Regions from separate parts of the Citrobacter koseri ATCC BAA-895 genome, predicted to be linked through region 1. Evidence: predicted binding sites of a transcription regulator. Region 1 holds the regulator's gene; each other region holds the start of a gene.

Region 1 (7,401 bases):
GCCCTGCACCGGAACAGAAGCCAGACGCCGCTGCTTCTCGGTGCGGCGCGTGTTCCAGACTCGTGCTGGCGTTTGCCCAGATAACATTATTAACCTCCTGATTCAGCTAATCATTTTGATTGCTTAACACTGGAAAGAGTGTGCGCCCTGGTGAGAAAGTCATCAATTAAGCGTAGAGAGGAATCATTAGCCTGAGAGTAATAATTTGAGTAATGAATTGTGATTAAGATCAGCGTCAGGAAGGTGTAAATCCGCTCCCCCTGCCTCATTTTCATAAACACCAGGGGAAAGTGACGGTATAGTAGGCGGCAGATTTAAAAAAACATCGCATAATTTATGACTCAAATAACCTCCCCCGACCTTGATATCACCGGTCACGATAGTGCGGAGTTCGTGCCAATGCGCGGTATCCGCAACCGCCACCTGCAAACCATGCTGCCGCGACTCATCCGCCGCAAGGTGAAGTTCGATGCGCACTGGCAGCGTCTGGAATTACCAGACGGCGATTTTATCGATCTGGCCTGGAGTGAAGATCCACAGCACGCGAAGCACAAACCGCGTCTGGTGGTTTTTCACGGCCTGGAAGGCAGCCTGAACAGCCCGTACGCTCACGGGCTGATTGAAGCGGCGCAAAAGCGCGGCTGGCTGGGCGTGGTCATGCACTTTCGCGGCTGTAGCGGCGAACCGAACCGGCTGAACCGCATTTATCACTCCGGCGAAACGGAAGACGGCACCTGGTTTTTACACTGGCTACAGCGTGAGTTTGGCGCCGTCCCCACCGCCGCCGTCGGCTATTCGCTCGGCGGAAATATGCTGGCGTGTCTGCTGGCGAAAGAAGGCCGCGAGATCCCAATTGACGCGGCGGTCATCGTTTCCGCTCCCTTTGTGCTGGAAGCGTGCAGCTATCATATGGAAAAAGGGTTTTCCCGCGTTTATCAGCGCTATCTGCTCAATCTGCTGAAGGCCAACGCCGCGCGCAAGCTGGCGGCATACCCCGGCACACTGCCGATTAATCTGGCGCAGCTCAAATCCGTGCGCCGGCTCCGTGAATTTGACGATCTGATCACCGCGAAAATTCACGGCTTTGCCGACGCGATAGACTATTATCGTCAATGTAGCGCCATGCCGATGCTCAACCAGATCGCCAAACCGACGCTCATCATCCACGCGAAAGACGATCCGTTTATGGATCATCATGTGATCCCGAAACCGGAAAATCTGCCGCCGCTGGTGGAGTATCAGCTCACCGAGCATGGCGGGCATGTTGGATTTATCGGCGGGACGCTGCGTCGCCCGGAAATGTGGCTGGAGTCGCGGATTCCCGACTGGCTGACAACGTATCTGGAGGCGTCATCATGATGATCCCCTGGCAAGAGCTGTCTTCTGAGACGCTGGACAATTTGATCGAAAGCTTTGTGTTGCGTGAAGGCACCGATTATGGTGAACATGAACGTTCGCTTGAGCAAAAGGTCGCCGACGTCAAACGACAGCTACAGTGCGGAGAAGCTGTTCTGGTGTGGTCTGAACTGCACGAGACGGTCAACATTATGCCGCGTGAACAGTTTCGCGAATAATCCGCCGCTGACGGCCGACTATACTAAAACTTTTGTTGATTCATGGAGTTGTTATGTCTGCCAAACATCCGGTGATTGCGGTAACAGGGTCCAGCGGCGCGGGGACCACGACCACCAGCCTCGCGTTTCGAAAAATTTTCGCGCAGTTAAATCTGCGCGCAGCCGAGGTGGAAGGCGACAGTTTTCATCGTTACACACGCCCCGAAATGGACATGGCGATCCGCAAAGCGCGCGACGCCGGGCGGCATATCAGCTATTTCGGCCCTGAAGCCAACGACTTCAGCCTGCTGGAACAAACCTTTATTGAATACGGACAGACGGGCAAAGGCCAGGCGCGTAAGTATCTTCATACCTACGATGAGGCCGTGCCGTGGAATCAGGTGCCAGGGACGTTTACCCCGTGGCAGCCGCTGCCGGAACCCACCGATGTGCTGTTTTACGAAGGGCTGCACGGCGGCGTGGTAACGCCGCAGCATGATGTCGCGCGTCATGTCGATCTGCTGGTCGGCGTGGTGCCGATCGTCAACCTGGAGTGGATTCAAAAACTGATTCGCGATACCAGCGAGCGCGGCCACTCCCGCGAGGCGGTGATGGATTCCGTTGTCCGCTCAATGGATGACTACATTAATTTCATTACGCCGCAGTTTTCCCGCACCCACATTAACTTCCAGCGCGTGCCCACCGTTGACACTTCCAATCCCTTCGCCGCGAAAGGCATTCCTTCGCTGGACGAAAGTTTTGTGGTCATTCATTTCAGAAATCTGGAAGGGATTGATTTCCCGTGGCTGCTGGCGATGTTGCAGGGGTCGTTTATTTCCCATATCAATACGCTCGTGGTGCCGGGCGGCAAAATGGGGCTGGCGATGGAGCTGATCATGTTGCCGCTGGTTCAGCGACTGATGGAAGGGAAGAAGATCGAATAATCTGTTCGATGTTTGCCGGATGGCGGCTGACGCCTTATCCGGCCTACAGGGTGCGTTTGATATATGCCGGATGGCGGCTGGCGCCTTATCCGGCCTACAGGGTGCGAATTCGTAGGCCTGATAAGCGAAGCGCCATCAGGCAACCGGCATCACGCCGCAATCACTTCATACGAATGGGTAATATTCACCGCTTTTTCTAGCATCAGCGCCACTGAGCAATACTTCTCAGCCGAAAGATCGACCGCCCGCGCAACCGCCGCGTCTTTCAGGTCATTGCCGGTCACAATGAAATGCAGATTGATATGCGTAAACAGGCGCGGCGCTTCTTCACGACGTTCGGACGTCAGCTTCACTTCGCAATTCGTCACATCCTGACGCCCTTTCTGCAAAATAGAAACCACGTCGATTGCGCTACAACCGCCTGCGGCCATCAGCACCATTTCCATCGGGCTTGGCGCTTTATCACCGGAGTTGCCATCCATTAAAACCTGGTGGCCGGAGGCAGACTCTCCCAGAAAGGTTAACCCTTCAACCCACTTTACACGCGCTTGCATATTCGGAACTCCAATGTGTCAATTTTCCTGACAGATTACGCGCACATAACAAATCTCGCAACGGAAGGCGACCTGCGTCATGCTGAAGCGAGACACCAGGAGACACACGGCGAAAGCTATGCTAAAACAGTCGGGATGCTACAGTAATACATTGACGTACTGCATGTATGCAGAGGACATCACATTCAGGCTGCAGTACATTTTCGACAGCCCCCTTCCCAGGAATTCGGGAAACCTATTTTTGCAAACCCAGAGGCAGTGTCGTGTTCTGGCTCTGGAGACAGCTTATAACAGAGGATAACCGCGCATGGTGCTTGGCAAACCGCAAACAGACCCGACTCTCGAATGGTTCTTGTCTCATTGCCACATTCATAAGTACCCATCGAAGAGCACGCTGATTCACCAGGGTGAAAAAGCGGAAACGTTGTACTACATCGTTAAAGGCTCAGTGGCAGTGTTGATCAAAGATGAAGAAGGGAAAGAAATGATCCTTTCTTATCTGAATCAGGGCGATTTTATTGGCGAACTGGGCCTGTTTGAAGAAGGTCAGGAACGCAGTGCCTGGGTACGTGCCAAAACGGCCTGTGAAGTCGCTGAAATTTCTTACAAGAAATTCCGTCAGTTGATCCAGGTAAACCCGGATATTCTGATGCGCCTGTCTTCCCAGATGGCTCGCCGTCTGCAAGTGACATCTGAGAAAGTCGGTAACCTCGCCTTCCTCGACGTAACGGGCCGTATCGCTCAGACCCTGCTGAACCTGGCGAAACAACCTGACGCGATGACTCACCCGGATGGCATGCAGATCAAAATCACCCGTCAGGAGATCGGCCAGATCGTTGGCTGCTCCCGTGAAACCGTGGGGCGTATTCTGAAAATGCTCGAAGATCAGAATCTGATCTCCGCTCACGGTAAGACCATCGTCGTCTACGGCACACGTTAATCCCGTCGGAATGGCGCATTACCGGGTAATGCGCCATTTTTGTTTGCACCGATGTGGCGAAGACTGATTTACCATCCTGAGATCAACTACGCACTACGGCAAACGCTGGTGCTGTGCCTGCCTGTGGCTATCGGCCTGATCATCGGCCAGTTGCACCTGGGACTGCTGTTCTCGCTCGTTCCCGCCTGCTGCAATATTGCCGGTCTTGATACCCCGCATAAACGCTTTTTCAAACGCTTAATCATCGGCGGATCGCTGTTTGCCGGATGCAGCCTGATTACACAACTGCTGCTGGCGCGCGACATCCCCCTGCCGCTGATCCTCACCGGGCTGACGCTGCTGCTCGGCGTCACGGCAGAAATCAGCCCGCTGCATGCAAGGCTGCTGCCCGCTTCACTGATTGCCGCCATTTTCACGCTAAGCCTGGCGGGGAACATGCCGGTCTGGGAGCCGCTGCTCATCTATGCGCTCGGCACGCTATGGTATGGGCTGTTTAACTGGTTCTGGTTCTGGCTGTGGCGCGAACAGCCGCTGCGCGAGTCGCTCAGCCTGCTGTATCGCGAGCTGGCCGACTATTGCGAGGCCAAATACAGCCTGCTCACGCAGCATATCGATCCAGAAAAAGCGCTGCCGCCTCTGCTGGTGCGCCAGCAGAAAGCGGTAGATCTCATTACCCAGTGTTACCAGCAGATGCACATGCTGTCGGCCCAGCACAATAATGACTACAAGCGCCTGCTGCGCGCCTTCCAGGAAGCGCTGGACTTACAGGAGCATATCTCCGTTAGTTTGCATCAGCCGGAGGAGGTTCAGAAGCTGGTGGAGCGCAGCCACGCGGAACAGGTTATTCGCTGGAATGCGCAAACCGTCGCTGCCCGCCTGCGCATCATCGCGGATGACATCCTGTATCACCGTCTGCCCAGCCGTTTTTCGATGGAGAAGCAGACTGGCGCGCTGGAAAAAATCGCCAATCAGCACCCGGAAAACCCTGTCGGGCAGTTTTGCTACTGGCACTTTAGCCGTATTGCCCGCGTATTACGCACTCAGCGTCCGCTGTACGCACGCGACCTGATGGCTGATAAACAGCGTCGCCTGCCGCTGCTGCCCGCGCTGAAAAGCTATTTATCGTTTAAATCGCCCGCGCTGCGCAACGCCGGGCGAATCAGCGTCATGTTAAGTATCGCCAGTCTGATGGGCAGCGCCTTACATCTGCCCAAGCCGTACTGGATTCTGATGACCATCCTGTTCGTCACGCAAAACGGCTACGGCGCGACGCGCGTACGCATTCTGCACCGTTCAGCGGGTACGCTGGCCGGTCTGGTGGTGGCGGGCGTCACGTTGCACTTTCGCATTCCTGAAGGCTACACGCTGGCATTAATGCTGATCATTACGCTGGTGAGCTATCTGACCATTCGCAAAAACTACGGCTGGGCGACGGTTGGCTTTACGGTGACGGCGGTCTATACCCTGCAACTGCTGACGCTCAACGGCGAACAGTTCATCGTGCCGCGATTTATTGATACGGTCATTGGCTGCCTGATTGCTTTTGGCGGGATGGTCTGGCTCTGGCCGCAGTGGCAAAGCGGCCTTTTGCGTAAGAATGCCCACGACGCGCTGGAAGCGGACCAGGAGGCCATTCGGCTGATCCTCAGCAACGACCCGCAGCCAACGCCGCTGGCGTACCAGCGAATGCGGGTGAACCAGGCGCACAATACGCTGTTTAACTCGCTGAATCAGGCGATGCAGGAACCGGGGTTTAACACGCACTATCTGGAAGATATGAAACTGTGGGTAACGCACAGCCAGTTTATCGTTGAGCACGTCAACGCCATGACCACGCTGGCGCGCGAGCATACGATGCTGACGCCGGATCTGGCGCAGCGCTATCTGGAATCCTGCGAAATTGCGCTCCAGCGCTGTCAGCAGCGGCTGGAGTATGACGCGCCGGGCGGTTCCGGGGATGTGAATATTCTGGAGTCATCGGAGATGCTCTCCCACGGGCCGCTCAGCACGCTGGAACAGCATCTGCAACGCGTGCTGGGGCACCTGAATACCATGCACACCATTTCGTCAGTGGCATGGCGCCAGCGCCCGCATCACGGCATCTGGCTTAGTCGCCGGTTACGGGATATGAAGGGTTGACGTTGTTTGCTGTTTGTTGTTTGCCGGATGGCGGCGCAAGCGCCTTATCCGGCCTACAGGGAAAACGCGATTTGTAGGCCGGATAAGCGTAGCGCCATCCGGCAATCAGCCAGCCACTTTCGCCACCGCCTGCGCAAAACGCTGCATCCCTTCGTCAATATCCGCCTCTTCCACCACCAGCGACGGGGCAAAGCGCATGACATCCGGCCCGGCATTCAGCACCATAACGCCTTCATGCGCGCCAGCGTAAAGGAAATCCCGCGCCCGACCTTTGTACTGCGGCTTCAGTTCCGCGCCAATCAACAGCCCCATGCCGCGAATATCGCTGAAAATGTCATACTGCTCGTCAATCTTCTGCAAATGCTGAACAAACCGCTCGCGTTTAGTCTGAACACCGCTCAGCACGTCAGACGTATTGATGATATCGAACGCGGCCCCGGCAACAGCGCAGGCCAACGGGTTGCCGCCGTAGGTGGAACCGTGCGACCCAACGTGGAACGCGGACGCAATCTCCTGCGTGGTCAGCATAGCGCTGACCGGGAAGCCGCCGCCCAGCGCTTTCGCACTGGTAAGAATATCCGGCGTCACGCCGTAGTGCATATAGGCGAACAGATCGCCGGTGCGCCCCATACCACACTGAACTTCATCAAACACCAGCAGCGCCTGATGCCGATCGCACAGCTCGCGCAGGCCTTGCAGAAACGCTGGCGTTGCGGCGGTGACGCCGCCTTCTCCCTGGATCGGCTCCACCACCACCGCGCAGGTATGGTCATCCATCACCGCTTTCACCGCGTGCAGGTCGTTGAAAGGAACATGGATGATATCCGCCGGTTTAGGGCCAAATCCGTCGGAATACTTCGGCTGACCACCAACGGAAACGGTAAACAGCGAGCGGCCATGAAAAGCGTTATGGAAGGCGATGATTTTGGTTTTAAACGGGCTATGACGCACGCAGGCATAGTGGCGCGCCAGTTTGAAGGCGGTTTCGTTGGCTTCGGTGCCGGAGTTCATAAACAGCACGCGCTCGGCGAAGGTCGCGTCGATAAGCTTACGCCCCAGACGCAGCGCAGGTTCGTTAGTAAAAACGTTGCTGGTGTGCCACAGCGTTTCACCCTGCGTTTTCAGCGCCTCCACCAGCGCCGGATGGCAATGCCCTAAGGCGGTAACTGCAATCCCACCCGCGAAATCAACGTACTCTTTACCCTGCTGATCCCAGACCCGGCTGCCCTTGCCTTTTACCGGAATAAACTCTGCCGGTGCATAAATCGGCA
Region 2 (7,401 bases), 1.9 Mb from region 1:
ATGGATGAACCTTTCGGTGCGGTGGACCCGATTAACCGCGAGGTGATTCAGAATCAGTTTCTTGATATGCAGCGGGCGCTGAAAAAGACGGTGATGCTGGTCAGCCATGATATTGATGAAGCGCTGAAACTGGGCGACAGGATTGCCGTATTCCGCCAGGGCCGCATTATACAGTGCGCCAGCCCGGATGAATTGCTGGCAAAACCGGCGAATGAATTTGTCGGCTCATTTGTCGGTCAGGATCGTACGCTAAAACGTCTTCTGCTGGTTTCGGCGGGCGACGTAACCGACCAACAACCCACCCTGACCGCCCGCACCGCCACCTCGCTGGCAGAGGCATTTTGCATCATGGACGATAATGATATTCGCGCGATCACCGTTGTCGATAGCGACGGCAAGCCGCTTGGCTTTGTGAAGCGTCGTGAAGCCAGAAACGCCAACGGCACCTGCGCGGATATAATCCACCCGTTTCGCGTCACCGGAAAAGCGGAAGACAACCTGCGTATTGTGCTGTCGAAACTGTACGAGAGTAACACCAGCTGGATGCCCATTGTCGATGAGGAAGGACGCTATAACGGCGAAATCTCGCAGGATTACATTGCCGATTATCTCAGTTCAGGCCGTACCCGTCGGGCGCTGAATATTCACGAAAGTAGCTAAACGCCGGATGGCAGCTACGCTTTACCCGGCCTACGGAGCACATTCTTGTCGGCCCGGTAAGCGAAGCGCCATCGGGCAGTTCCCCCTGCGCACGCAGTGCTTTTGCGTCCCGCGCTGTTTACCCGCAAAATAGACACTCCTGAAAATGCCTGTGTGGTCTGCCCATGCACCGCCTACATACATACCCTGATCTGCGAGCGATGTTTCGCCGCCTGTTAATCGCGACAATAATTGGCATCCTTGCCGCACTGGCGGTAGCCGGGTTTCGTCACGCCATGCTGGTGCTGGAATGGCTTTTTTTACGTAACGATACGGGAAGCCTGGTGAATGCCGCGACAAACCTTTCTCCCTGGCGACGGCTGATCACCCCCGCCGTGGGCGGTCTCGCGGCAGGTGCGCTGCTCTGGGGCTGGCAGAAAATGAATCAACAACGCCCCCATGCCCCCACCGACTACATGGAAGCCCTGCAAACAGATGGGCAATTCGATTACGGGGCAAGTCTGGTGAAGTCCCTTGCTTCGCTGCTGGTCGTCGCCAGCGGTAGCGCCATCGGGCGCGAAGGAGCCATGATCTTACTGGCAGCGCTGGCGGCATCCTGTTTTGCTCAGCGTTGCACCCCGCGTGAAGAGTGGAAATTGTGGATCGCCTGCGGCGCTGCGGCAGGGATGGCCAGCGCGTATCACGCCCCGCTGGCGGGCAGCCTCTTTATCGCGGAAATCCTGTTTGGCACGCTGATGCTGGCGTCGCTGGGCCCCGTTGTGATTTCCGCCGTCGTGGCATTACTGACCACCCATTTGCTCAGCGGCGGTAATGCCCTGCTCTATACGGTTCACCTGTCACTGGATTTACATGTGCGGGAATATGCGATGATTATCAGCACCGGGCTGGTGGCTGGCGTCTGCGGGCCGCTGTTTATGTGGTTAATGACCACCACTCATAACGGTTTTATTCGGCTGAAATTATCGCCTCCGTGGCAACTGGCGCTGGGCGGATTCATCGTTGGCTTACTATCCCTGCTGACGCCGGCCGTCTGGGGAAATGGCTACAGCGTCGTGCAGTCATTTTTGCTCTCTCCGCCGCTGCTCTCCGTGATCGCCGGGATCTTCATCTGCAAATTACTCGCCGTACTCGCCAGCAGCGGTTCCGGTGCGCCCGGCGGCGTCTTTACCCCCACGCTGTTCATCGGCTTGTCGATTGGTATGTTATACGGTCGGATGTGGGGATTCTGGCTTCCGGGAGCGGATGAGATGGCAATATTGCTGGGATTAACAGGAATGGCGACGCTGCTGGCGGCAACAACACACGCGCCGATGATGTCGACGCTGATGATCTGTGAAATGACCGGGGAGTATCGACTACTCCCCGGATTACTGATTGCCTGCGTGGTGGCGTCGGTCTTATCGCGAACGTTACGCGAGGACTCGGTCTACCGACAGCACACTGCCGAGCATTGACAGACGGATATATTGCCCCAGCTCGCGTTGTTCGGCACGCGGCAAATAAGGCAGTTCGCCAATCAGCGGCGCAGGCAGTTTTTTGCTTAACACATCAATGATTTCGGCATAATGCGCCAGTCCGGGATTGATGCGGTTCGCCACCCAGCCGATCAGCGGTAATCCGTCATTGGCGATAGCCTGTGCGGTCAGCAGCGCATGGTTAATGCAGCCTTCCTGAATCCCCACCACCATCAGCACCGGTAACTGCTCCTGCACGACCCATTCAGATAACGGACGCAGGTCGTTCATCAGGCTTCGCCAGCCGCCGGTGCCTTCCACCACGACGTGGTCAACCTTTTCGCTCAGGCTGGCAAGCCCGTTGGATAACAGGGTGTAATTGATCGGGCAGCTATGCGCCACGCTGCTTTCGTCTTCGCTCAGCGCAATCGGATTGATCGCCTCATAAGGCAGCTCAATAGAAGAGACGCTCTGCAACACCAGCGCATCTTTATTGCGCATGCCTTCCGGCGTCTCTTTGCTGCCTTTCGCAACGGGTTTATAACCTGCGACGCTTTTGTTCCCTGACGCTAACGCTTGTAGTAATGCGCGGGAAACCACTGTCTTCCCAACAGAAGTGTCTGTACCTGTAATAAAGAAACGCTTCAGCATCACTAACTCCACCGTTATGCTTCGAAAATATAAGCCAGGAAAATAATACAGTGGAGAAAGTCTAAGGTATGACAATCGCGATCAGCTTGCGTTAGCGCAAATTTTCGTACGACAGTTAAAAAATGTTAACCCTGTAATAGACGAATCAACAAAGAACCGTTATACATCGCGTCTTTTACCAGTGCGGCGCCCGCCATCGTCCCTTGATTGGAAAACTGCGTGCTTTCGACGGCGATATGTTTGCTATACGCCGGCAGCGCCTGTTGACGGATGCTGTCCGCAATTGCCGGAAAAAGGATTTCCGCCGCTTTGCTCAGCGGCGAACCGATCAGAATTTTTTGCGGATTAAATAAATTCACCATGATCGCCAGAATGCGGCCAACATGCATCCCGACGCCGCTAATGATATCTTTCGCCAGCAAATCCCCCTGCACCGCCGCCTGGCACAGCGAATCCACCGTCAGCGGCTGCCCGTGCAGCGAAGAACTCATTGACTGATTGAGTCGCAGCTGCGCCAGTTCAAGCACGCTGTCCACGCTGGCGATCGTTTCCAGACAGCCGTGGTTCCCGCAGTAACAACGTTTACCGTAGGGGTCGACCTGCGTATGGCCGATCTCCACCAGGCTGCTGCTGCCCGCATGCAGTAAGTGGCCGTCGGTAATCACGCCAGCCCCAACGTTGTGATCAATCACCACCTGAATAACATCACGCGCGCCGCGCGATGCGCCAAAAAGCGCCTCGGCCATCGTCCAGGCGCTGATATCATGCTGAATGTAGACCGGTACGCCGGTGTGGTGTTCGAGGGTTTCCCCCAGCGGCATCTCTTTGACATCGTCGTAAAACGGCATGCGGTGCACAATGCCATTCTCAGTATCAATAATACCGGGTAAGGTGATGGCGATAGAGGTCAGGCGTTCGAGTTTTTGCTGGTGACGGATAAAAAACTGATCGACCATAAAAATGATGCGTTCAAGCAGCGGAGTCTCAGAAACCAGCGGTAGCTCAAGGCACTCCTCCACCACCAGCTTGCTGCTCAGGTCGCGCAGGGCGAGAAAAATCTCGCCACGGCTGATACGAATAGACAAATAGTGCCAGGCCTCGGTTTCCACCACCAGCCCGACCGCCGGGCGACCACGGCTTCCCGCCTCTTTGATCTCCAGCTCCTGAACTAAATGCGCTTCGAGCATTTCGCGAACAATTTTAGTGATACTGGCAGGCGCCAGTTGCGCCAGACGAGAAAGATCAATTCGCGACACGGGGCCCAGCTGATCAATCAGGCGATATACCGCGCCAGCATTGGTCTGCTTGATTTGATCGATATGCCCTGGCTGACTATCAGCAACCACCTCTGACTCCCTTTATTTTCGCGCTCCGAAATAATCTGTGGGCTATGGTGAATGACTTCAATAGTTGTCGTCAACTTTTTACTTAGCCGTGTGATTTACTGCACATTTTCATCCCTTTTTAAACTAAATTAAGCGCGCTTTGCGGCCGTTAAAAGTTGATGGCGAAATCGTTGCGCAGCGTGACTTTGTTCATGATGTTTCGGCCATACCAGCCACATTTCCGACACGGCGTCCGCTTCGGCAATGGGCACCCAACGCATTTCATCAAGCTGTACCCGTTTAAACGAGGCGGGCAGAATCGACACCCCCAGTCCTGCGGCTACCAGCCCGATAATCGTCATCGCCTCTCCAACCTCCTGAGTGATCGCCGGAGTGAGATGGTAACGGCGCATCAGGCCGAGAATATCGTCATACAACCCCGTTCCGACATGCGGATCAAAAAAGACAAACGGTTCTTTCGCCAGCTCCGCCAGCGTCACGACCGGCTTTTGCGCCAGCGGATGTTCACGGGGGATCATCGCCAGCAATGGTTCATGCAGAATCACTTCCCAGTCCAGCGTATCCGGCAATGAGGTATTGCGCAGTAACCCCATATCCAGCGCGCCTTCATTAAGCGGCGCAATCTGCTCGCGGGTGTTCATTTCGCGGGTCTGCATATGCACATCCGGGTAGTCCTGGCGAAACAGAGACAGCGTATCCGAGACGGCTTTAATAAACGGCGCGGATGAGGTGAAGCCAATGCGCAGCTCGCCGGTCTCCCCCTGATGCAAGCGTTCCGCGCGGGCGGCGGCCTCATTCACCAGCCCAAGGATCTGCCGACTGTCTGCCAGAAACTGCTTACCCGCCGCCGTCAGCGCAACGCTCCGGTTGGTTCGCGCCAGCAGCCGCGCGCCAATCTGCTGCTCAAGGGTCTGGATCTGCTGGCTTAGCGGAGGTTGAGAGATGTTCAGCCGCGCAGCCGCCCGGCCAAAATGCAACTCTTCCGCAACCGCCACAAAGTAACGTAGATGACGAAGTTCAATATTCATATTTTATAAATATTATTTGAGATTATTAATATATTAGACAGAATATTTTGATTTTCCTACTCTTAGCACTGAGGTCATACCCGTCACCATAATCACGGGGATGTTGAGCAAGGATTTCAAGTGAGTCGTATTACTGCTGTCGACACCGCAACGGCGAGCGATGTTGATGAACACATTATTTCCCAGCCGGTTCAATATATAAAACGTGGTACATCCCAGTTTATGCGCGTTACGCTGGCGCTATTCTCCGCCGGGCTGGCGACGTTCGCCCTTCTCTATTGCGTACAACCGATACTGCCTGTGTTGTCCCATGAATTTGGCGTCTCTCCCGCCAGCAGCAGTATCTCGCTTTCCATCTCCACCGGCATGTTAGCCATCGGGCTGCTGTTTACCGGCCCGTTGTCCGACGCGATCGGCCGCAAACCTGTAATGGTGACGGCGCTACTGCTGGCCTCCTGCTGTACGCTGCTTTCCACCATGATGACCAGCTGGCATGGCATTTTAATCATGCGCGCGCTGATTGGCCTGTCGTTAAGCGGCGTCGCTGCGGTAGGCATGACCTATTTAAGTGAAGAGATCCATCCCAGTTTCGTCGCCTTCTCAATGGGGTTGTACATTAGCGGCAACTCGATTGGCGGCATGAGCGGGCGTCTGATCAGCGGCGTATTTACCGACTTTTTTAACTGGCGCATCGCACTGGCGGCGATCGGCTGTTTCGCGCTGGCGTCCGCATTGATGTTCTGGAAAATCTTGCCGGAATCCCGCCATTTCCGACCGACCTCATTACGCCCCAAAACGCTGTTCATCAACTTCCGCCTTCACTGGCGCGACAGGGGTCTGCCGCTGTTATTCGCAGAAGGCTTTTTGTTAATGGGGTCGTTTGTCACGCTATTTAACTATATCGGCTATCGGTTGATGCTTTCGCCCTGGGAACTCAGCCAGGCCATTGTGGGGCTTTTATCGGTGGCTTACCTGACGGGCACCTGGAGCTCGCCTAAAGCAGGCGCCATGACGACGCGTTATGGTCGCGGGCCGGTGATGTTGTTCTCAACCGGCGTGATGTTGTTCGGGCTGTTAATGACGCTGTTCACGTCGCTATGGCTGATTTTCGCCGGAATGCTGCTCTTCTCCGCCGGATTTTTTGCCGCGCATTCGGTGGCAAGCAGCTGGATTGGCCCACGCGCGAAACGCGCCAAAGGCCAGGCATCTTCCCTGTATCTCTTCAGCTATTACCTGGGTTCCAGCATTGCCGGGACGTTAGGCGGGGTATTCTGGCACAGCTATGGCTGGAACGGTGTGGGCGGTTTTATCGCGCTGATGCTGCTTCTGGCGCTGCTGGTTGGCTCCCGCCTGCATCATCGTCTGCACGTTTGATAAAGAGAATGCCCGGGTCGAGCCCGGGCATTCTTTACAGCTCAACCAGCGCTTTGGATTACCACAATCCCAGGATGGAAGAAGCCCCCATCAATTCCCTGACGGCATCCAGTGCCAGAAGAGCAAAGATAACCCAGATAATTGGATTCATCATGCTGTGTGTATTTATTTTTATTGTTGAGGTTTGACTTTACCCCGCGCGATAGCCAAAAGCGAGACCGGAAGATAAAACTACCTGTAATGGTGGGCAACACTGACGATATCGTTTCCGAATGCCGTAAATATCACCCGGAGGATAATAAGACCTGAACGCCATATTGTATCCCGATCACCGTCGCATTCATTAATATATGCAGGGTAACAGGCATTAATAACCCTTTAGATTTGACTCTGGCGACAATAAGCACCTGCGATATTAAAAATAACATCAATAATGTTCTGATATCGGCGTACTGCGTATGCATCAGCGCAAACAGCGTTGAAACGACAAGCGACGTCGCCCACACCTTATCATTGAACCAGTACTGAAATGCGTTGAACAGACACCCTCTGAAGACGATTTCCTCGTAGACCGGGACGAGGAAAATCAGTGACAGGTTGGTCAGCCAGAAAGCGTAGTTATGCAATGAAACCTGCGTCATGACCCACGCTTCTGTTTTTCTCATCCCCAACATAGCAGGTAAAAGAAACTGGATGATCAGAATGGCGCCAAACAAAATAACAAACCACTTTGCACTCAATGTGCCTTTTCCCAGACCGTCTCTTTTTCTAAAAAAGAGATAATACAGCGGGACCAGAATAAGAAATTCCAGCACAAACATCAGCGGTAAAAGTAACCCACTTTCCATTAATTGCGCACTGCGGGTAAAAAACAGTGGCGTAAATGTA
Region 3 (7,401 bases), 2.2 Mb from region 1:
TCCTGCAACCACTATGCCTGAACAACAACGTTATACTCTGCCAACCAAACCCGGCGATCAGCGCCAGTTGGGTGAGCTTACCGGCGCCGCCTGCGCCACGCTGGTGGCGGAGATTGCCGAGCGCCATGCTGGCCCAATCGTGCTTATTGCACCTGACATGCAAAACGCCCTGCGCCTGCATGACGAAGTTCGCCAGTTCACCGACCAACTGGTGATGAATCTGGCGGACTGGGAAACGCTCCCTTACGACAGCTTTTCCCCACACCAGGAAATCATCTCTTCACGCCTGTCCACGCTTTACCAGTTGCCGTCAATGCAGCGCGGCGTATTGATTGTTCCGGTAAATACGCTGATGCAGCGCGTTTGCCCGCACAGTTATTTGCACGGCCACGCCCTGGTGATGAAAAAGGGTCAGCGTTTGTCGCGCGACGCCCTGCGCGCACAGCTGGATAGCGCGGGCTATCGTCATGTTGATCAGGTCATGGAACATGGTGAATACGCCACTCGCGGCGCGCTGCTGGATCTGTTTCCGATGGGCAGCGAACAGCCCTATCGTCTTGATTTTTTTGATGATGAAATCGACAGTTTGCGCCTGTTTGATGCCGATACCCAGCGTACGCTGGAAGAAGTCGACGCCATCAATTTGCTGCCCGCGCATGAATTTCCGACCGATAAAACGGCCATCGAGCTGTTCCGCAGCCAGTGGCGTGACACATTTGAAGTTAAACGCGACGCCGAGCATATTTACCAGCAGGTCAGTAAAGGCACGCTGCCTGCCGGGATCGAATACTGGCAGCCGCTGTTCTTCAACGAGCCGCTGCCGCCTCTGTTCAGCTACTTCCCGGCGAACACGCTGCTGGTGAATACCGGCGCGCTGGAAAACAGCGCTGAACGCTTCCAGGCCGATACCCTGGCGCGTTTTGAAAACCGTGGCGTCGATCCTATGCGCCCGCTTTTGCCGCCGGAATCCCTGTGGCTGCGGGTCGATGAGCTGTTCTCCGAACTCAAACGCTGGCCCCGCATACAGTTAAAAACCGAACATCTGCCAGGTAAGGCGGCGAATACCAATCTGGGTTTCCAGAAACTGCCGGATCTGGCGGTACAGGCGCAGCAAAAAGCGCCGCTGGACGCGCTGCGTAGGTTTCTTGAATCCTTCAACGGGCCGGTCATTTTCTCCGTAGAAAGCGAAGGCCGCCGCGAAGCGCTCGGGGAACTGCTCGCCCGTATTAAAATTTCACCCAAACGAATTTTGCGCCTGGATGAGGCGCTCGACGCCGGACGTTACCTGATGATTGGCGCTGCGGAGCATGGTTTCATCGATACGCAGCGTAATCTGGCGCTTATTTGCGAGAGCGATTTGCTGGGTGAACGCGTTGCGCGTCGCCGTCAGGACTCACGCCGCACGATTAACCCCGACACGCTGATCCGCAACCTGGCGGAGCTGCATCCTGGCCAGCCGGTGGTACACCTTGAGCATGGTGTGGGGCGTTATGCGGGTATGACGACGCTGGAAGCCGGCGGCATCAAGGGCGAGTACCTGATGCTCACCTACGCCAACGACGCCAGACTGTACGTACCGGTGTCATCTTTGCATCTCATCAGCCGCTATGCCGGAGGCGCCGAAGAGAACGCGCCGCTGCATAAACTGGGCGGCGACGCCTGGTCTCGCGCCCGACAGAAAGCCGCGGAGAAAGTGCGCGACGTGGCGGCAGAGCTACTGGATATTTACGCCCAGCGCGCGGCGAAAGAAGGTTTCGCCTTTAAGCACGATCGCGAGCAGTATCAGCTGTTCTGCGACAGCTTCCCGTTCGAAACCACGCCAGACCAGGCGCAGGCCATTAACGCCGTCCTGAGCGACATGTGCCAACCGCTGGCAATGGATCGTCTGGTGTGCGGCGACGTCGGCTTCGGGAAAACCGAAGTGGCGATGCGCGCCGCGTTCCTGGCGGTGGAAAACCACAAACAGGTCGCGGTGCTGGTGCCTACCACCCTGCTGGCGCAACAGCATTTCGATAACTTCCGCGACCGCTTCGCCAACTGGCCGGTGCGCATCGAAATGCTCTCCCGTTTCCGTAGCGCCAAAGAGCAAGCGCAGATCCTTGAGCAGGTCGCTGAGGGGAAAATCGACATTCTGATCGGCACTCATAAGCTGCTGCAAAGCGATGTGAAATTAAAAGATTTGGGCTTGCTGATTGTCGATGAAGAGCACCGTTTCGGCGTACGGCATAAAGAGCGCATCAAGGCAATGCGCGCCGACGTCGATATTCTGACGCTGACGGCAACGCCAATCCCTCGTACGCTCAACATGGCGATGAGCGGTATGCGCGATCTGTCGATCATTGCCACACCGCCCGCCCGTCGTCTGGCGGTAAAAACCTTCGTCCGCGAATATGACAACCTGGTGGTGCGCGAGGCTATCCTGCGTGAAGTTCTGCGCGGCGGCCAAGTGTATTATCTGTATAACGACGTGGAGAATATCCAGAAAGCCGCGGACCGACTGGCGGAACTGGTGCCGGAAGCCCGCATCGCGATTGGTCACGGGCAGATGCGCGAGCGCGAACTTGAGCGCGTTATGAACGACTTCCACCACCAGCGCTTTAACGTTCTGGTGTGTACCACCATTATCGAAACCGGTATTGATATTCCGACCGCGAACACGATCATCATTGAGCGCGCCGACCATTTCGGCCTGGCGCAGCTACACCAGCTACGTGGCCGCGTTGGACGTTCGCACCATCAGGCGTATGCCTGGCTGCTGACGCCGCATCCAAAAGCGATGACGACCGACGCGCAAAAACGTCTGGAAGCCATTGCCTCGCTGGAAGATTTGGGCGCCGGTTTTGCGCTGGCGACCCACGACCTCGAAATTCGCGGCGCTGGCGAGCTGCTTGGCGAAGATCAGAGCGGGCAGATGGAGACCATCGGCTTCTCGCTGTATATGGAGCTGCTGGAGAACGCCGTGGATGCGCTGAAAGCCGGACGTGAGCCGTCGCTGGAAGACCTCACCAGCCAGCAGACGGAAGTCGAACTGCGTATGCCGTCGCTGCTGCCGGATGATTTTATCCCGGATGTGAATACGCGTCTGTCGTTCTATAAACGCATTGCCAGTGCGAAAAACGAAAACGAGCTGGAGGAGCTCAAGGTAGAGCTGATCGACCGTTTCGGCCTGCTGCCTGACCCGGCGCGCAATCTGCTGGATATCGCGCGTCTGCGCCAACAGGCACAGAAGCTGGGCATTCGAAAACTGGAAGGCAACGAGAAAGGCGGTACGATTGAGTTTGCCGAGAAAAATCACGTTAACCCAACCTGGCTGATTGGTCTGTTGCAAAAACAACCGCAGCACTTCCGCCTCGACGGCCCGACACGCCTGAAGTTTATTCAGGATCTGGCGGAGCGTAAAACGCGTATGGACTGGGTGCGCCAGTTTATGGCGCAACTGGAAGAAAACGCGGCGGCGTAACATCTACGACGCCGGATGGCGGCGCAAGCGCCTTATCCGGCCTACGGGAAGCATACCCTGTAGGCCCGGTAAGCGCAGCGCCACCGGGCACATCGCCTTATCCGGCCTACGGGAAGCATATCCTGTAGGCCCGGTAAGCACAGCGCCACCGGGCGTAATGCCCTCTGCCATCCCCCGCGTTTTCGCCCACATTTACAACACTTTGCACTTCTCTTGCACTTCAAGACATGACAACCCGCCATAATGATCATTGACTCAATTTATTACAATAACCCTTTGATTTGTGATGATAATGAATAACATGCGACTTTCCCGCTGGCTGGCGTTTTTTACGCTCGCCGCGTCCGTAGCGCTGGCGATACCGGCGCAGGCAAACACCTGGCCGCTTCCTCCTCCCGGCAGCAAACTGGTGGGCGAAAATACATTTCACGTTGTCGAAAACAACGGCGGCTCGCTGGAGGCGATTGCTAAAAAATACAATGTCGGTTTTTTAGCGTTGCTACAGGCAAATCCGGGCGTTGATCCTTACGTTCCCCGCGCGGGCAGCGTTCTGACCATCCCTCTGCAAACCTTACTACCGGATGCGCCGCGCGAAGGTATTGTGATTAACCTCGCCGAATTGCGTCTGTATTACTATCCTCCCGGAAAAAATTCGGTGACCGTGTATCCAATCGGTATCGGTCAACTGGGTGGCGATACGTTGACGCCAACGATGGTCACTACCGTCTCGGATAAGCGCGCGAACCCAACCTGGACGCCTACGGCGAATATCCGCGCCCGTTACAAAGCTCAGGGGATAGACCTCCCTGCCGTGGTTCCCGCCGGGCCGGATAACCCAATGGGCCATCATGCGATCCGCTTAGCGGCTTATGGCGGCGTCTACTTGCTGCACGGCACGAATGCTGATTTCGGTATCGGGATGCGCGTCAGTTCCGGCTGTATTCGCCTGCGTGACGGTGATATTGAGACGCTGTTCCGTCAGGTCACGCCGGGTACGAAGGTCAACATTATTAATACGCCGATCAAAGCGTCCGTTGAACCTGGCGGCATGCGCCTGGTAGAAGTCCACCAGCCGTTATCGAAGAATATTGATGACGATCCGCAGATATTGCCGATCGTATTGAACGGTCAAATGCAGGCTTTCAAAGATGCCGCACAGACCGATGCCGCCGTTATGGAGCATGTTATGGAAGTGCGTTCAGGAATGCCGGTCGATGTCACCCGCCATCCCGGGATAACACAGCAGTCGATGTAACGTCGGATAATAAAAAAGCCCCGCTCAGACAGCGGGGCTTTTTTGTGGCAGTAGCAGTGGCATTAATGAGGGTTAATGCTTATTTGTAGATAACCGCAGTCCCGTGGAGGGTGTTAGGACCGGTTACCGAAGTAATGCGGAAAGATTTCGCGCCCATTTCATCCGCTTTTTGCGCCAGTTGATCTTCCAGAGATCCCAGGTTAGTCCCGGCGGTTGCGGAAATGGTGCCTACTTTCTGTTGATCCGCAGGCGTCGCCTGAACTTCAACAGCAGCGAAACTTGCGAAAGAGAGTGAACTCAGTACAGCGGCAGCAATGAGGGTTTTTACGTTTTTCATGATAGTGACCTTTAGCAGATGAACGGTGTCGAAATATTTACTTAACGATCGATAGGTAAATCATAGATGTGATCCAGGTCACACGTCAACATTTTTTTATAACGATCATTATATAAATTAAAAATGACTTATTTTTCATATCAATACAGGTGAATTATTTTTCTTCTGAATGCGCTGGAGACTGAGCGGGATTATTTTTATAATGGTTGTTCAACAAACCCAACAAGGTACAACGGCATCATGACAACTGACTCGACAGGTTGCGTAAAAAAAAGCCGTGGCCGACCAAAAGTGTTCGACAGGGAAGCCGCGCTTGATAAGGCCATGACACTCTTCTGGCAGCACGGCTATGAAGCAACATCGCTCGCCGACCTCGTGGAAGCGACCGGCGCAAAAGCGCCCACGCTGTACGCAGAATTTACGAACAAGGAAGGGTTGTTCCGCGCAGTGCTGGATCGCTATATCAGCCGCTTTGCGGCAAAGCATGAGGCCCAGCTCTTTTGTGAAGAAAAAAGCGTTGAGTCCGCGCTGGAAGACTATTTCACCGCCGTCGCGACATGCTTCACCAGTAAAGACACCCCTGCCGGGTGCTTTATGATCAACACGTCCGCCACACTGGCCGCCTCCTCCCGTGAAATCGCCCATACGGTGAAATCCCGCCACGCGATGCAGGAGCAGACGCTGACCCAGTTTTTGCGCCAGCGGCAGGAACGCGGGGAAATTCCGGCGCACTGCAATCCACAAACGCTGGCGGAATATCTGAACTGTATTTTACAAGGAATGTCGATCAGCGCGCGTGAAGGCGCGACGTTTGACAAGCTGATGCAGATAACCCGCACCACCCTACGGCTGTGGCCGGAGATGCTGAAGGCTTAGCGCCTGACCGTCTGATAAAAAAAGCCCCTCAGCCTGAGCGAATGAGGGGCTAACGTGCAGAGTACAGCTTTTTTTACGCGTCGTTATTCAGAATCAATTGACCGTTATTATCCAGCGGGATTTGCGTTCCGGGATCTTTATCCATGCGGATTTTCCCCTGCTGATCGCCAATCTTGTAAGTGACGTCATAGCCCAGCATTTTCTCTGACTTGTCATACACCGTTTTACAACGCTGCTGCGTAGAGGTGTAGGTGTCATTTTCCTGCATTGATCCCTGGATTTGGTTACCGGCGTACCCTCCGCCCAGCGCCCCGACGACGGTCGCCACATCTTTACCACGGCCACCGCCGAACTGATGACCAATCACGCCGCCAGCAACCGCGCCAAGCACCGAACCGGCAATGCGGTTTTCGTCCTGAACAGGTTTGCGGTGCGTGACCGTCACGTTGCGGCATTCCTGACGCGGTGTTTTGACGGTTTCTTTTATGGGTGTGGCTGATACGACTTGCGCATATTTCGGGCTACGGTCAAAAACGTTCAGACTGGCCACCGCCGCCACACCCAGCGCAGCAGCTACGCCAATCCCTATACCCGCCAACATTGATTTATTCACGGGAATTCCTCCTTTTTTGCTATTAGTAACAATTTTGCAACCAGCAGTGGGGTTAAGCAAATCAGAAAGAGGATGAAAAGTGCGGGGTTATGCGGCAAACAGACACGATTCAGAGAACTCTGAAGCAGATGGCGCGATTAAATTGCCGGATGGCGGCCGATGGCCTTATCCGGCCTACATGCTGTGCGAGCCGTAGGCCTGATAAGCGAAGCGCCATCAGGCGATACGGTAAGGATTAATGCAGTTTCAGACGCGGGCGAATCACACGGTTAATGCTGCCTACTAACATCATTAACCCGGTTTTAAAGTAACCGTGCAGCGCAATCTGGTGCATACGGTAAAGCGAAATGTAAACAAAACGCGCGATACGCCCTTCCACCATCATTGAACCGCGCATCAGGTTCCCCATCAGGCTGCCGACAGTCGAGAAATTAGAGAGCGATACCAGCGAACCGTGATCTTTATAAACATAGTCTTTCATCGGTTTGCCTTTCATCTGCGCCAGAATATTATTCAGTGCGCAGCTTGCCATCTGATGCGCGGCCTGTGCGCGCGGCGGCACAAAGCCCCCTTCAGGACGTGCGCAGGAAGCACAGTCGCCGATGGCATAAACATCCGGGTCACGAGTGGTTTGCAGCGTTGGTTCAACCACTAACTGGTTGATGCGGTTAGTTTCCAACCCGCCAATGTCTTTCAGGAAATCAGGCGCTTTAATCCCTGCCGCCCACACCATCAGGTCAGCTTTGATGTGTTCGCCATCTTTCGTGTGCAGACCGCCTTCGTCTGCGCTGGTCACCATCGTCTGAGTCAGTACGCGTACGCCCAGTTTGGTCAGTTCGCTATGCGCCGCAGCGGAAATA

The links. Region 1 encodes CRP, which controls carbon source genes, mostly activating them, when cyclic AMP is high. Its sites were predicted from a motif close to ATGTGANNNNNNTCACAT; they were not measured.
Region 2: mlc (sugar metabolism global transcriptional regulator Mlc) is a predicted target of CRP. The motif match lies at 4,200-4,217, and genes of this name have one in related genera.
Region 3: bhsA (multiple stress resistance protein BhsA) is a predicted target of CRP. The motif match lies at 5,119-5,136, and genes of this name have one in related genera.

What each region holds. Positions count from the first base shown of each region.
Region 1 covers NC_009792.1:4,374,575-4,381,975, forward strand. Annotated here, with positions in the region: gene mdcA (malonate decarboxylase subunit alpha) at 1-87, opposite strand, end outside; gene CKO_RS20360 (hydrolase) at 337-1,359, shown strand; gene CKO_RS20365 (YheU family protein) at 1,356-1,574, shown strand; gene CKO_RS20370 (phosphoribulokinase) at 1,628-2,497, shown strand; gene CKO_RS20375 (OsmC family protein) at 2,647-3,051, opposite strand; gene crp (cAMP-activated global transcriptional regulator CRP) at 3,359-3,991, shown strand; gene CKO_RS20390 (YccS/YhfK family putative transporter) at 4,043-6,130, shown strand; gene argD (bifunctional acetylornithine/succinyldiaminopimelate transaminase) at 6,236-7,401, opposite strand, start outside.
Region 2 covers NC_009792.1:1,540,440-1,547,840, forward strand. Annotated here, with positions in the region: gene osmV (osmoprotectant ABC transporter ATP-binding protein OsmV) at 1-660, shown strand, start outside; gene clcB (voltage-gated ClC-type chloride channel ClcB) at 825-2,114, shown strand; gene bioD (dethiobiotin synthase) at 2,070-2,765, opposite strand; gene mlc (sugar metabolism global transcriptional regulator Mlc) at 2,891-4,111, opposite strand; gene CKO_RS06835 (LysR family transcriptional regulator) at 4,240-5,139, opposite strand; gene CKO_RS06840 (MFS transporter) at 5,260-6,513, shown strand; gene CKO_RS23505 (KPN_01571 family protein) at 6,572-6,667, opposite strand; gene CKO_RS06845 (CPBP family intramembrane glutamic endopeptidase) at 6,798-7,401, opposite strand, start outside.
Region 3 covers NC_009792.1:1,812,047-1,819,447, forward strand. Annotated here, with positions in the region: gene mfd (transcription-repair coupling factor) at 14-3,460, shown strand; gene ldtC (L,D-transpeptidase LdtC) at 3,750-4,715, shown strand; gene bhsA (multiple stress resistance protein BhsA) at 4,795-5,052, opposite strand; gene comR (TetR family copper-responsive transcriptional repressor ComR) at 5,293-5,928, shown strand; gene CKO_RS08245 (glycine zipper 2TM domain-containing protein) at 6,002-6,541, opposite strand; gene ndh (NADH-quinone dehydrogenase) at 6,777-7,401, opposite strand, start outside.